Regions from separate parts of the Amycolatopsis sp. NBC_00348 genome, predicted to be linked through region 1. Evidence: predicted binding sites of a transcription regulator. Region 1 holds the regulator's gene; the other holds the start of a gene.
The links. Region 1 encodes HspR, which represses chaperone genes until heat shock. Its sites were predicted from a motif close to ANNTTGAGTNNNNNNNACTCAANNT; they were not measured.
Positions count from the first base shown of each region.

Region 2: a site for HspR is predicted at 5,977-6,001, ahead of lon (endopeptidase La). Genes of this name have one in related genera too.

Region 1 is NZ_CP107994.1:8,152,007-8,159,551, reverse strand. Features, by position in the region: gene OHS58_RS36180 (alpha/beta hydrolase) at 1-964, shown strand, start outside; gene dnaK (molecular chaperone DnaK) at 1,110-2,978, shown strand; gene grpE (nucleotide exchange factor GrpE) at 2,975-3,679, shown strand; gene dnaJ (molecular chaperone DnaJ) at 3,716-4,897, shown strand; gene OHS58_RS36160 (heat shock protein transcriptional repressor HspR) at 4,903-5,328, shown strand; gene OHS58_RS36155 (DUF305 domain-containing protein) at 5,409-5,948, opposite strand; gene OHS58_RS36150 (lytic polysaccharide monooxygenase) at 5,945-6,706, opposite strand; gene OHS58_RS36145 (dienelactone hydrolase family protein) at 6,853-7,545, opposite strand, start outside.
Region 2 is NZ_CP107994.1:9,050,219-9,057,763, reverse strand. Features, by position in the region: gene OHS58_RS40605 (putative bifunctional diguanylate cyclase/phosphodiesterase) at 30-2,675, opposite strand; gene OHS58_RS40600 (GNAT family N-acetyltransferase) at 2,916-3,854, shown strand; gene OHS58_RS40595 (SAM-dependent methyltransferase) at 3,927-4,778, shown strand; gene OHS58_RS40590 (SAM-dependent methyltransferase) at 4,775-5,623, shown strand; gene lon (endopeptidase La) at 6,016-7,545, shown strand, end outside.

The DNA.
Region 1 (7,545 bases):
GCTGGCGAACGCGGACACGCAGAGCGCGGCCGAGGACATCGAGACGATCCGGGCCGCGCTCGGCGAAGCGAAGATCTCGTGGCTCGGCCTCTCCTACGGCACCGAGCTGGGCGCGGTCTACGCGTCGAAGCACCCGGACCGGGTGCGCACGATGGTGCTCGACGGCGCCGTCGACCACGCCCGGCCGCTGCGCCGGGCGATCCTGGAGGAGGCCGCGGCTACCGAAGACGCGCTGGTCCGGTTCGCGGACTGGTGCCGCGGCTCGGCGGACTGCGCGCTACACGGCCGGGACGTCCTGCGCTTCTACGACGACGTCGTGGCCCGGGCGGGCAGCGGTGCCGTCTGGTCGAGCGAACTGAGGCGGTCCGCGACGGCCGACGAGATCTCGGCGGGCGTCTACAACCACCTCTACATCCGCGAGGAGTGGCCCGCGCTGGGCCGGGCCCTGGCCGCGGCCGGCGGGGAGTTCCCCGACGCCAAGGGCCTGACCGAGCGGAACCAGTTCCTCTCCCCGATCTACGGGGCCTACCGGGCGATCGGCTGCCACGACTTCCCGTCGCCGTTCACCGGCCCGGCGGACATGGGGCTGATGGCCGGGTTGCTCCGCGTCGCGGCGCCGCACAGCTGGCGGTACTCCGAGTACTGGGACTTCACGAGCGGCTGCACCGGCTGGCCGGTCCCGGCGAAGAACCCACCGCAGCCCCACCCGGTGCACGGCGCCCCGCCGATCCTGGTGGTCGGCGGCACCCACGACCCGGCGACGCCACTGGCCTGGGCCCGCGGCCTGGCGGCGAGCATCGACGGCGCGACCCTGCTGACCCGCACCGACGACGGCCACACCGGTCTGTTCAACTCCGCGTGCGTCCGCGCGGCCGAGGTGGACTACCTGGTGAGCGGCCTCACACCCACTCGGGACCAGGTCTGCTGCCGACTCCGGGAACAAGAACCCCGGACCGCTCGTTAGCCACCATGTAAGGTTGAGCGCAGTCGACTCAAGTCCGACTTGACGAGTCGCGTGAAGGCCCGATAGAACTTGCCAGTACCTCGCTCAAGGCGAGGACGAATTTGCAGGTCACGAACCATAGCAGGCATACACAGGAGGAAGCACCATGGCGCGAGCGGTCGGCATCGACCTCGGCACGACCAACTCGGTCGTCGCCGTCCTGGAGGGCGGCGAGCCGACGGTCATCGCCAACTCGGAAGGCTCCCGGACCACCCCGTCGATCGTCGCCTTCGCCAAGAACGGCGAAGTGCTGACCGGTCAGCCGGCGAAGAACCAGGCGGTCACGAACGTCGACCGGACCATCCGGTCCGTGAAGCGGCACGTCGGTACCGACTGGAAGACCGAGATCGACGGCAAGAACTACACGTCGCAGGAGATCAGCGCGCGAGTGCTGATGAAGCTCAAGCGCGACGCCGAGGCGTACCTGGGCGAGACGATCACCGACGCGGTGATCACCGTCCCCGCGTACTTCGAGGACGCGCAGCGGCAGGCCACCAAGGAAGCCGGCCAGATCGCCGGCCTGAACGTGCTCCGCATCGTCAACGAGCCGACCGCCGCCGCGCTGGCGTACGGCCTGGACAAGGGCGAGAAGGAACAGACCATCCTGGTCTTCGACCTCGGTGGCGGCACGTTCGACGTCTCGCTGCTGGAGATCGGCGAGGGCGTCGTCGAGGTCCGCGCGACCTCCGGTGACAACCACCTCGGTGGCGACGACTGGGACGAGCGCATCGTCAAATGGCTGGTCGACAAGTTCAAGGCCACGAACGGCATCGACCTCACCAAGGACAAGATGGCGCTGCAGCGCATCCGTGAGGCTTCCGAGAAGGCGAAGATCGAGCTGTCCAGCTCGAACTCGGCCGGCATCAACCTGCCCTACATCACGGTCGACGCCGACAAGAACCCGCTGTTCCTCGACGAGCAGCTTTCCCGCGCCGAGTTCCAGAAGATCACCTCGGACCTGCTCGAGCGCACCCGCAACCCGTTCAACAACGTGATCCGCGACGCCGGCATCGCCGTCGGCGACATCGACCACGTCGTGCTCGTGGGTGGTTCCACCCGCATGCCGGCTGTGTCGGACCTGGTCAAGGAGCTGACCGGCGGCCGCGAGCCGAACAAGGGCGTGAACCCGGACGAGGTCGTCGCGGTCGGCGCGGCGCTGCAGGCCGGTGTGCTCAAGGGTGAGGTCAAGGACGTCCTGCTGCTGGACGTGACCCCGCTGTCGCTGGGCATCGAGACCAAGGGTGGCGTGTTCACCAAGCTCATCGAGCGCAACACCACGATCCCGACCAAGCGCTCGGAGATCTTCTCCACCGCGGACGACAACCAGCCGTCGGTGCAGATCCAGGTGTTCCAGGGTGAGCGCGAGATCGCGGCGCACAACAAGAAGCTCGGCATGTTCGAGCTGACCGGTCTCCCGCCGGCTCCGCGTGGCGTGCCGCAGATCGAGGTCACCTTCGACATCGACGCCAACGGCATCGTGCACGTCCTGGCGAAGGACCTGGGCACGAACAAGGAACAGTCGATGACGATCACCGGTGGCTCCGCGCTGCCGAAGGACGACATCGAGCGGATGGTCAAGGACGCCGAGGCGCACGCCGAGGAGGACAAGACCCGTCGCGAAGAGGCCGAGACCCGCAACCAGGCGGAGACGCTGGTCTACCAGACCGAGAAGTTCCTCAAGGACAACGACGACAAGCTGCCCGAGGACCTCAAGGGCAAGGTCAAGTCCGCGATCGACGAGTCGAACGAAGCCCTGAAGGGCACCGACTCGGCGAAGATCCGCGAGTCGATCGAGAAGCTGAACACCGCCTCGCAGGAGCTGGGCACCGCCCTGTACGCCAATGCGAACGCCGACGCCGCGGCCGGTGCGGCCGGAGCTTCGGGTGCGGCCGGTGACACCGGCGCGGCCGGTGCTCAGGACAAGGCCGACGACGTGGTGGACGCCGAGATCGTCGAAGAGGACGAGAAGAAGTGACCCACAGCTACGACGAATCCGAGAACCAGGGCCGCGGCCCCGAGGAGCCGGTGGTCGTGCGTGATCGACGTCGCGTGGACCCGCAGACCGGGCAGGTTCGCCCGCCCGGTCCGGCCCACGCGGCGCCGGAGCCCGAGGCGCCCGTGGAACACGCGGGCCCCTCGCTCGGCGAGTCCATCATGGACGATTCGGTGGCCGTGGTCTCCGACGTCGAGAAGGAGCTCTCCGAGCGCACCGCCGACCTCCAGCGCCTGCAGGCCGAGTACGCCAACTACCGCAAGCGCGTCGAGCGTGACCGCGAAGCGGTCGTGATCGGCGCGAAGGCGACGGTGGTCAACGACCTGCTGCCGCTGCTCGACGACCTCGAGCGGGCCGACCAGCACGGTGACCTCACCGGGGCGTTCAAGGCCGTCGGCGACAAGCTGATCAGCGGTCTGCAGCGCGCGGGGCTCGAGTCGTTCGGCAGCGAGGGCGAGCCCTTCGACCCGAGCGTGCACGAAGCCGTGCAGCACAACACCTCGCCGGACGTGGCGGGCCCGACGGTCACCGTGGTCATGCGCCGCGGCTACCGCTTCGGCGACCGCGTGCTGCGGGCGGCGCTGGTCGGCGTGACCGACCACGAGCCCGGCGCGGCCCCGGTGGACCCGCCGGTCGGTGGCGAGCTGCCGCTCGACAGCGGACTCGATGAGCAGCAGCAGTAAGCAGTATCCGGTTCCAGCGGAAGGAGGAGGCGCCCGATGAGTGCTCGGGAATGGATCGGTAAGGACTTCTACCGGGAACTGGGCGTCTCCTCCGACGCCACGGCGGACGAGATCAAGAAGGCCTACCGCAAGCTGGCCAAGGAGAACCACCCGGACGCGAACGCCGGCAACGCGCAGGCGGAGCAGAAGTTCAAGTCGGTCTCCGAGGCCTACGGCGTGCTCTCCGACGCGAGCAAGCGCAAGGAGTACGACGAGGCGCGGCGCTTGTTCGGCGGCTCGGGTGGTGGCGGGTTCAACTTCCCCACCGGCGGCGGTTCCGGCGGCTTCGACATGGGCGACATCTTCGGCCAGGCCGGCGCGGGTGCGGGCCAGCAGGGCGGGATGGGCGGGCTCGGCGACATCCTCGGCGGGCTGTTCGGCCGCGGCCGGTCGTCGGCCGGCGCGACGGCGAACCGGCCGCAGCGCGGTGCCGACGTCGAGACGGACGTCCGGATCGACTTCACCGAGGCGGTCAAGGGCGCGACCCTGCCGCTGCGGTTGTCGAGCCCGGCGACCTGTTCCACGTGCGGCGGCAACGGCGCGAAGCCGGGCACGTCGCCGCGGACCTGCCCGACCTGCAGTGGGTCGGGGCTGGTCAGCCGGAGCCAGGGCGCGTTCGCGTTCTCGGAGCCGTGCCGCGACTGCCGCGGCCGCGGGCAGATCATCGACGACCCGTGCCCCGAGTGCGGCGGCGAAGGCATCAGCACGCGGACCCGCACGCTGACCGTCCGGATCCCGCCGGGCGTCGACGACGACCAGCGCATCCGGCTGGCCGGTCAGGGCGAGCCGGGCCGGGGTGGCGCGCAGGCGGGCGATCTTTACGTCCGGGTGCACGTGGCTCCGCACGCGCTGTTCGGGCGCAAGGCGCTCGACCTGACGATCGCAGTGCCGGTGGACTTCACCGAGCTCACGCTCGGCACCACGATCACGGTGCCGACCCTCGAGGGCAAGGTCTCGCTCAAGGTGCCCCCGGGCACGGCGAGCGGGCGGGTGCTGCGCGTGCGCGGCAAGGGCATCGCGAAGCGCGACGGTGCGCAAGGTGACCTGCTCGTCACCCTGCAAGCGGCGATTCCCGCCAAACTGGACGACAAGGCGCGCGAGGCTCTGCAGTCGTACGCCGAGGCGATGGCCGGGCACGACCCCCGGCCGGAGATCACTGAGCTGCTCGAAGGCAGGTGAGTGGGATGTTCGGCGGGATTCCCCCGGAGGGGGACGAAGAGACCCCGGTGTTCGTCATCTCGGTGGCGGCCCAGCTGGCGGGGATGCACGCGCAGACGTTGCGCACCTACGACCGGCAGGGCCTGGTGTCGCCGGGCCGCACCTCCGGTGGCGGGCGCCGCTACTCGATGCGGGACATCGCGCTGCTGCGCGAGGTCCAGCGGCTGTCGCAGGAAGACGGCGTGAACCTGGCCGGCATCAAGCGCATCATCGAGCTGGAGAACCAGGTCGACGCGCTGCGGGCGAGGCTGTCGGAGATCACCGAGGAACTGGCCGCGGCGTACGCCGCCGGGGAGCAGGCCGCCGCGGCGGCACACGCTTCCTACCGCCGGGACCTGGTCCCGATGAACCAGCAGACCGCGATGGTGGTCTGGCGCCCCAAGCGCCGTTAGTCCGCAAGGTCCGTGAAGGCCTCCTTACCGGCTCTTAAAGCCGGTAAGGAGGCCTTCACGGCTTTCAAGCCCCGGGCGCGTCAGGGCTTGAAGTTCAGCAGCTGCTTCACTTCGGCGCTACGCGACTCGATGACGCGGCGGGCCAGGTCGCGGGCCTGGGCGTTGACGCCGCCGCTCGTGCCGTTCTCCGTCTGGGCCAGCTCGACGGCTCCTTGCTGCTGACCCGTCAGGACGTCCAGGAACTTGCGGCCGAACTCCGTGTCCGGTGCGGTCTTCAGCGTGCCGACCAGGTCCGGGGCGGTCATCTGCATGCCGCCGTGGCCGGCGTGGGCCGCCGGGTTCATGTCCATCGTTTCCGGCTGCTTCCAGCTGCCCAGCCAGCTCTTCATGTCGTTGATCTCGGTCTGCTGCGTCGACTCGATCGCCGCCGCCAGGACCTTCAGGTCCGCAGGCAGCTGCCGCGTCTGTGCCAGGCCGGCGATCTCGATGCCCTGCTGGTTCTGGGGGATCAGCATCTGCAGGAACATCACGTCGGCCGCGTTGTACGCCGGGGCGGCCGCCGTCGCGCCGCTGCCGCATCCGGCCAGCAGCAGCGCGACGGCGACCAGCAGGAACCTCACTGGCGCTGCCAGAGGGCCGGGGTGTTCGGCGGCTCCCAGCCCGCGATCGCCGTGTGCGGCTGGAGGCAGCGGTAGCTCGCGCCGCCGTACGTGACGACGTCACCGGCCTTGTACGCCGTGCCCGCGGCCCACGTTCCGCCGGCCGGCGGGGTCGTCGTCGGGGGCGGGGTCGTGGTGGGCGGCGGGGTCGTGGTCGGGGGCGGCGTGGTGGTGGGCGGCGGGGTCGTCGTGCCGCCACCACCGATCTGGAGGTCGACGCAGCTGTAGAACGCGTTGGACGTGTCGGAGATGTTCCAGATGGCCAGCACCTTCACCCGGCCTGAATAGCCCGAGAGGTTCACCGTGTGCGACAGCGTCGCCGGCGGCTGCTGGTTGTTGCCGGGGAACGTCGCGACGCGGGTGTTGCCGATGTAGTAGTCGTAGCTCGACGTGGCGTGCCGGGCGGTGAACACCCAGTTGAACGTCACCGTCGTGCCGACGGACTTGGCCGGCCACGGCTTCGACTCGTCGGTCAGCTCGGCGAACTGGGACAGCCCGCCGTTGCAGCTGCGCAGGCCCTTCGGGCCCTCGACGCTCTGGGGTTCGTAGACGATCTGCCCGCAGTTCGGCACCTTCCCCGCCGCGCAGTTGGCCTGCCTGCTGGGTGGGTCGGAGATGTAACCGTGGGCACTGGCTGAGGCGGCAGGGAGGACGACCACCAGCACCGGCGCGAGGATCGCACCGGCGGCGGCCGCCAAGAACTTGCGCTTCAAGGTCATTTCGGCTCCTCGAAGGGGGAACGACGTCGTTCCGGAGGGAGGGCGAACGAGCACATCCGGGGGAGATGTGGTCTAGACCATAAGTTGATTCGGGCACAACGGTCAACGAACTACCGCCATTCGGCGGTTTTCCTGCTCCGGTCGGCTCAGCGCGAAGGTCGGTCCAGGTGTTCACCGAAGAAGTCCGTCACCCGGCGCCACGCGTCCTCGGACGCTTCGTGGTGGTAGGTGAAGCCGACGACCTTGAGCAGCAGGTTCAGCGGCGCCGCGACGTCGATCTTGTTGGCGAACCCGTGGCTGGCGCCCGGGTACTCCTTGACGTCGTGCGGGACCTCACGCTCGGTGAGCGCCGTCTCGAGTTTCGCGGCCGCGCCGCGCAGGCCGAAGTCCTTCTGGCCGAAGCTCGCGACGATCGGGCAGGCGTCGTCCAGCACGGACAGGTTCTTCGGCAGCTGGCCGTAGTAGGGCGCGGACGCCTGGAAGCCGCGTGACGCCGCCACGAGCGCGAAGCCGCCGCCCATGCAGAACCCGGCGATGCCGATCCGGCCGCTGCAGTCCGGGCGCGCGGCCAGTAGCGCGCGGGACGCCTCGATGTCGTCGAACGCCTGGCCCCGGTTCGCGAACATGTCCGAGAACACGCGCCGCACGCACCGGCGCATGCCGCCGCGCGAGTACAGGTCGGGGCTGAGGGCCAGGAAGCCCTCGCCGGCGAAGCGGTCGGTGATGTTGCGGGTGTCCTGGCTCAGCCCGAACGCGTCGTGGATGAGCACCACACCCGGGTGCGGCCCCGCTCCCTCGGGTTCCGCCAGGTAACCGCCGATGCCGCCCGAAACCGGAAT
Region 2 (7,545 bases), 900 kb from region 1:
TGCAACCGGGGTCCCGAAAGAGCAAAACCTCAGGTCAGCAGGGTCAGGACGGTCTCCGAGTGCCGCCCCGGCGAGCGCGCGGTGCGGGCCTGCAGCCACGCCTCCAGGCGGTCCTCCGGCAGCGGCCGCGAGATGAGGTAGCCCTGGGCGACGTCGCAGCCCATCGCCTCGAGCTGGTCGCGCGCGACGTCCTCTTCGACGCCTTCCGCGACCACCGTCAGGCCCAGCGAGTGGCCCAGCTCGACGATCGAGCGCACCACGGCCAGATCGCCGAGGTCGGTGCCCATGCCGAGGACGAAGCTCTTGTCGATCTTGACCTGGTCCACCGGCAGCTGCCGCAGGTAGGCCAGCGACGAGTAACCGGTGCCGAAGTCGTCCACCGCGAGCGTGATGCCCAGCGAGTGCAGCTCGCGCAGGATCGGCAGCGCCTTCTGCGGGTCGGACATCACGCCGGACTCGGTCAGCTCGAACGTCAGCAGCTCGGGCGGGATGCCGACGCGGTCCAGCTCGCGGGCCACCTTGTTCGGGAAGTCCTCGTCGGCCAGGTTGCGCACCGACAGGTTGACCGCCACCGAGATCCGCAGGCCCTCGTCGAGCCACTTGCGGCAGCGCTTCAGCGCCTCGCCGAGCACGAACGACGTCAGCACGCCGATCAGGCCGGCCGCCTCGATGGCCGGGACGAACTCGTCCGGGCCGAGCCGGCCGAACTCCGGGTGCACCCAGCGGACCAGCGCCTCGACGCCGGCCACCTGGCGGTTCGGCAGGGTGATCTTCGGCTGGTAGTGGACGCTGACCTGGCCGTCTTCGAGGGACTGCCGGAACTGCGTGACCATCTGGAAGCGGCGCAGGAAGATCTGGCCCATGCTCGGCACGTAGCCGCGGACCTCTTCACCGCCCTTGGTAGCGCGAACAGCGACGTCGGCGCGCTGCAGCAGGCCTTCGATGTCGACGGCGTCGCCGGTTTCCTCCGCGGACGTCGTCGCGTAGCCGATCATCGCGTTGGCCTCGACCGAAAGCCGGTCCACCGGGTACGGCGCGGACAGCTCTTCGCGCAGCCGCTCGGCCGCCTGGTGGGCGTCCTCCGGCGGGGTGCCGACGAGCAGCGCCGCGAACGACGCGCCTTCGAGCCGGGCCAGCGGGACGTCGGGGCCGAGCGCGTCGCGGATGCGGCGGCCGGCGGCGATGACCATCCGGTCGGCCCAGGCGTAGCCCAGCGCGTCGGAGACGGTCGAGAAGACGTCGAGGTCGATCCGCAGCACGACGGCGTTCGCGAAGTCCCGCAACGGTTCCTTCGCCACCTGCCGGAAGCCCGGCCGGTTGAGGTGCCCGGTGAGCGGGTCGTGGTAGGCGTCGTGGCGCAGGGTCGCGAGCAGCCGCCGGTTGTCCAGCGACGTCGCGAGGTGGCTGGCCATCGTGCCGAGCAGCTGGACGTCGTACTTGCCGAAACCACGCCAGCGGGACAGCCGGTCGTGCGCCTCGACGACGCCGAGCAGCTGGTTCGCGCTGCGCAGCGGGACGACGAGCGCCTCCTGCGCGCCGCGGTCGAGCAGCGCCGCGCGGACGTCGGGGTTGGCCTCGGTGATCCGGAAGTGCCGGACGTGCGCGCCGGGCAGGCGCAGCAGCGGGTCGTCGGCGCCCGGGTCGGCGGCCGGCAGGTCGTCGCCCGCGACGACCACGCGCATGGTGTCCTTCGGCTCCAGCCGCAGCCGCAGCACGACGCGGCCGGCGGCGAGCTGGTCCTTGATGCGCTCGGCGATCGTCGCCCACTCGCGGACGTCGACGCCGCCGACGAGCTCGTCCGCGCGGCTGGCCGGGCGCGCCGCGGCCTGCTGGCCGGAGCGGGCGACCATCAGGCTGACGTCCGAGAGCGCCTCCATGTCCCGCTGCTCGCGCAGCAGGTCGGAGTAGGCCCAGTACAGCGCGGTGAGGCCGAGGAAGACGGCGAGCACCAGCGGCCACGCCTTGGGCGTGTTCGAGATGACGAGGTAACCGGAGAGGCCGACCGACGCGTTGACGAACCCGACGACCAGGATCCGCGCGGTGAGCCGGACGGCGGTGCTCACGCGCATCCGGCGGCGCAGCACGCGCACCGCGGCCAGCGCGAGCAGCGTGCTGACGAGCGGCGCGGTCAGCGTGCCGGCGAGCGCGGCGACCCACGGGATCTCGCTGCCCGCACCGGCGCCGACGGCCACCTTCACCAGGCCGGCGACCGCGAAGGCGCCGGTGATCTCGAGCAGGAACGCGCCCGCGTTGTAGAGGACGCGGCCGGCGACCTTCCGCGCGAGCAGCGTGCCGATGCCCGCGACCAGGTGCGCGGCCAGCACGACCTCGAACGGCGCGATGAAGAAACCGATGACGAGCGGGATCTCGGTGAAGGAGATGGTCCACGAGATGCCGCTGCGGACGTCGACGTTGATGCCGAGCTGTTCGGCGAGCAGGAACGCGACCGCGAGGACCGGGCCGATCCACAGCAGCTTGCTGTCCCAGTGGAACGGCAGCCACGAGCCGACCGCGAACGCGGCGACGAGTCCCAGGCTCAGTACCGCGAAGGTGTAGGCGCGGAACCGGCGTTCGTCGGTCCGTGCCTCGGCGGAGGCCACGGGGAGCGGCGCGGTCGCGGGACCGCCCGGCCCGGGCTGCGCCACGGCGTCGCCGTGCGCGTTGGTCTCCGGCATCCGTTCTTCCCTCCCGGATTGCCCACCGGTCCTGATCCGTGACGTCAGGTGTGGACAAGGGCCATACCGTACCCCGTAGGGCGTACTCATGTCCCTTTCGAGACAGTAGGAGATCACCCCAGGGTTAACAATGCCTCGATAGCGCTGACCTGCGTGGACCAAGGGGTGAAACATCAGGTATCCCCTATCCCCGAGGCACCCTCTACGCATTCCGGGCCGGTTAGCGCTTCAATGTGCCCCATGCACAGCGATGTGATTGCCACCGAGCACGCGACGCGGCTCGCGGCGGTGGACCCCCTCCTCCCCGGCTCCTCCCCCTTCGAGAGCACCGAAAACGCGGTGGTGCTGGACGTCGACCTCGGCGACTCGGCCGCCACCGGGCGCGCGTCCCGCGTCCAGGTGGACCGCGACGCCCCCAACGCGCCGTGGCGCGCGCTCACCGAGCACCGCCTCGACCTCCAGCTGGCGGGTCCGCAGCCGGCCGCCGCGCTCGACGCCCTCCTCACCCGATGGGATGAACATCTGCGCGCGGTCGCCGAACCGGGCGACACCGAGACCGCCGCGGTCCTCCCGCGGGCCAGCCGGGACGCCGCCGGCACGCGCGAAATGCTGCACCACGGCTTCGCGCCGCTGCGCGTGGTCGCGGTCCGCCCGGCCGACCGGATGATCCCGGAGGGCCCGCGCGGCACCCCGGGCGTCAAGATCCGCCGGGCCGAGCCCGGCGACCTCGACACCGCGGTGGCGCTGGGGATGGAGCTGCACTCCTTCGACGCCCAGTACGGCACGGTGAACCTGCGCTCGGGCGTCGAGGACATCCTGGCCAAGGACCTCGCCGAGCAGCTCAACCGGCCGGAACCGCCGTTGTGGATCGCCGAGCTGTACGGCCGGGCGCTCGGCATGGTGAACGTCCAGCACCCGGGCGAGACCGGCTGGATCAGCGACCGCGTCAAGGCCGAGCGCGTCGGCTACCTGTCGTCCTTGGCCGTCGCCGAGGCGGCGCGGTCCTCCGGTGTCGGTACCGCGCTGTCGGCCCACGCCCACCAGGTGCTCGACGAGGAGGGCACCGACGTCGTCCTGCTGCACCACGCCGCGGCGAACCCGCTTTCGACGCCGTTCTGGTACGCCCAGGGCTACCGGCCGCTGTGGACGTATTGGCAGCGTCGCCCAGCCGTTCGGTGAACTACTGGCGGATTACCGGTCGCACTCCGTCCTTATAGGCTGGCGCCAGGACTCGAGGGATGGGGAGCCGAAGTGAACGAGCGGGACGCCGCGCCCAGAGCACCCGAGGGCGTCGACACGGAGAAGCCGTCCGCGGCCCGGATCTACGACTGGTACCTCGGCGGTACCCAGAACTGGGCCGTGGACCGCGAGTTCGGGCGGCGCGTCGAACAGCAGTGGCCGCTCGTGCGCCCCGGCTCCAAGCAGAACCGCGAGTTCATGAACCGCGCCGTGCGCGCGGCTCTCAAGGCCGGGATCCGCCAGTTCGTCGACCTCGGCTCCGGTGTCCCCACGGCCGGCAACGTCCACGAGGTCGTCGAGGCCGAGCTGCCGGACGAGCACGACGCGACGGTCGTCTACGTCGACTACGAGCCGGTAGCCGTCGCCCACGCGACGCTCATCCTCGAAGAGGAGGCGGCGACCGACTGGGCCGGCATCGTCCAGGCCGACATGCGTGACGCCAAGGCCGTGCTGCGCGCGGAAGAGACGAAGCGGCTCATCGACTTCTCGAAGCCGGTCTGCGTGCTGATGATGGCGGTGCTGCACTTCGTCGGCCCGGACGACGACCCGCACGGCCTGCTCAAGGCGTACCGCGACGCGCTCGCGCCGGGCAGCTGGCTGGCGATCTCGCAGATGAGCGAGGGTGACGGCGAAGGTGAGTCGCTGGCCGGGCTGCGGTGGTTCGTCGAGCAGTACCGGAAGACGAGCAACCCGGTGTGGCTGCGCACCCGCGAGGAGATCGTGCCGCTGTTCGGCGACTGGCCGATCCTGGAACCGGGCGTCGTGCACCTGCCGGACTGGCGGCCCGACCGGAAGCTGAACGTCCTGGAAGCCGAAGCCCGCCCGTACGCGTGGTGCGGTATCGCGGAGAAGCCGCTCGGATGAGCGAAAACGCGCCGATCGCACCCGCCGGGGTGGACACGGAGAAGCCGTCCGCCGCGCGCGTCTACGACTGGTACCTCGGCGGCAACCACCACTGGGCGGTCGACCGCGAGTTCGGCCGCCGCGTGGAGAAGGTGTGGCCGCTGATCCGGCCGATCTCGCGGCAGAACCGGGCGTTCATGAACCGCGTCGTCTCGGCCGCGATGGACGCCGGCGTCCGCCAGTTCGTCGACCTCGGCTCCGGTGTGCCGACCGCGGGCAACGTGCACGAGATCGTCCGGGAGCTGCTGCCCGACGGCGAACGCGCGTCGGTGGTCTACGTCGACTACGAGCCGGTGGCGGCCGCGCATTCCCGGCTGATCCTGGAGAAGGAAGACGCGACGGACTGGGCGGGCCTGGTCGAGCGCGACATCCGGCGGCCCGCGGAGATCTTCGCGGACGACGTCGTGTCGGACCTGATCGACTGGTCGCGGCCGGTGTGCCTGCTGATGATCACGGTGATGCACTTCGTCGGCCCCTCGGACGACCCCGACGGCCTGATGGCGACGTACCGGGCGAAGCTGGCGCCGGGCAGCTGGCTGGCGCTGACGCACGGCACCTGCCGCGACGACGCCCCACCGGCCCGCGCGGCCGAGGTGAAACGATTCATCGAGGCCTACCGCGCCACGACGAACCCCGCGTGGCTGCGCACGGCGGAAGAACTGCTCCCCTGGTTCGGCGGCTGGCCGCTCTTGCCGCCGGGGATGACATCGTTGCCGGACTGGCGCCCCGACGAGCGTCCGACGGTGCTGGATCTGGAGACGCGGCCCTTCGCCTGGTGCGCCGTTGCGCGCCGCCCGAGCCTCTGAACTGCGCTTTCCCTCGGCGCCGGACACGGCTCGGACTCGACGAGGCGCACACACGCCTGCTCTGACGACCTCTCTTCGCCGCGACCTGCCGCGACCTGCGCCGGGCGAGCGCAGACCCTCGATCCGCCCTGGTCGTCTCGGCACCGGACGTGACCTCCTCCGCTCACGTACGGGCGGCTCGCGCACGTCGGCGGGAGCGGTCTCGCCGCACCCGTCCGCGGCCCACGATCTCCGGCGGGCAGGCCGGTCCACGCGACCGGTCACCGTCCTTGATCGCCGCCCGAGTCTCTGACCTGCGCTTTCCCTGATCGCTGTGGGCGAACGCACCATCGGAAACAAACACACCCATCGGAGAGTTGAGCAAGGCAGACTCAACTACCCGAGGAGTGCACATGTCCGACACCCGCCTCCTGCCCGTGCTCCCGCTCGATGACGACGTCGTGCTGCCGGGCATGGTCGTCCCGCTCGACCTCACCGACACCGAGACGCGGGCCGCGGTGGAGTCCGCCCAGGCCGGCACGCCCAGCCAGGCGTCCTTCCCCGGCATCCGGTCGACCGGCACCGCCAAGGCCGAAGTCCTGATCGTGCCGCGCGTCCACGGTGAGTACGCCGAGTACGGCACCGTCGCGACCGTCGAGCGCATCGGGCGCGTGCCCGGTGGCAAGGCCGCCGTCCTGCTGCGCGGGACCGCCCGCGCGCTCGTCGGCCGGATGGCCGACGGTCCCGGCGCCGCCCGCTGGGTGCACGCCGAGGACGCCCCCGAAACCACCGGCGACCAGACCGCGAAGCTCGCGGCCGAGTACAAGGCCGTCGTCATCTCGATCCTCCAGCAGCGCGGCGGCTGGCAGCTGATCGACGCCGTCCAGCAGGTCGAGGACCCGTCCGCGGTCGCCGACCTGTCCGGCAACGCGCCGTACCTCGACACCGACCAGAAGGTCGAGCTGCTCACCACGCTCGACGTCACCGCCCGCCTGGAGAAGGCGCTCGAGTGGAGCAAGGAGCACCTGGCCGAGCTCGAGGTCACCGACACGATCCGCAAGGACGTCTCCGAAGGCATGGAGAAGCAGCAGAAGGAGTTCCTGCTGCGCCGCCAGCTCGAAGCGATCCGCAAGGAGCTGGGCGAGCTCGACGGCAGCACCGACGACACGGACTACCGCGCCCGCGTCGAAGGCGCCGAGCTGCCCGACGCCGCGAAGAAGGCCGCGCTGGCCGAGGTGGACAAGCTGGACCGGACGTCCGAGCAGTCCCCCGAGGGCGGCTGGATCCGCACCTGGCTGGACACCGTCCTGGAGCTGCCCTGGAACGAGCGCACCGAGGACGTCTACGACATCGCGGCCGCGCGGGCGGTCTTGGACGCGGACCACGCGGGCCTGGACGACGTCAAGGAACGCATCATCGAGTACTTGGCCGTCCGGAAGCGTCGCGCGGAGTCGGGTCTCGGCCCGGTCGGCGGACGTCGTTCCGGCGCGGTGCTCGCCCTCGCGGGCCCTCCCGGGGTCGGCAAGACGTCGCTGGGTGAGTCCGTCGCGAAGGCCATGGGCCGCAAGTTCGTCCGGGTCGCCCTCGGCGGCATCCGCGACGAGGCGGAGATCCGCGGCCACCGCCGCACCTACGTCGGCGCGCTGCCCGGCCGGATCGTCCGCGCCATCAAGGAAGCCGGCTCGATGAACCCGGTCGTGCTGCTCGACGAGATCGACAAGATCGGCGCCGACTACCGCGGCGACCCGACCGCGGCGCTGCTCGAAGTGCTGGACCCGGAACAGAACCACACGTTCCGCGACCACTACCTCGAGGTCGAGCTGGACCTGTCCGACGTCGTGTTCCTGGCGACGGCCAACGCCCTGGAGACCATCCCCGGCCCGCTGCTGGACCGGATGGAACTGGTGACGCTGGACGGCTACACCGAGCACGAGAAGGTCACC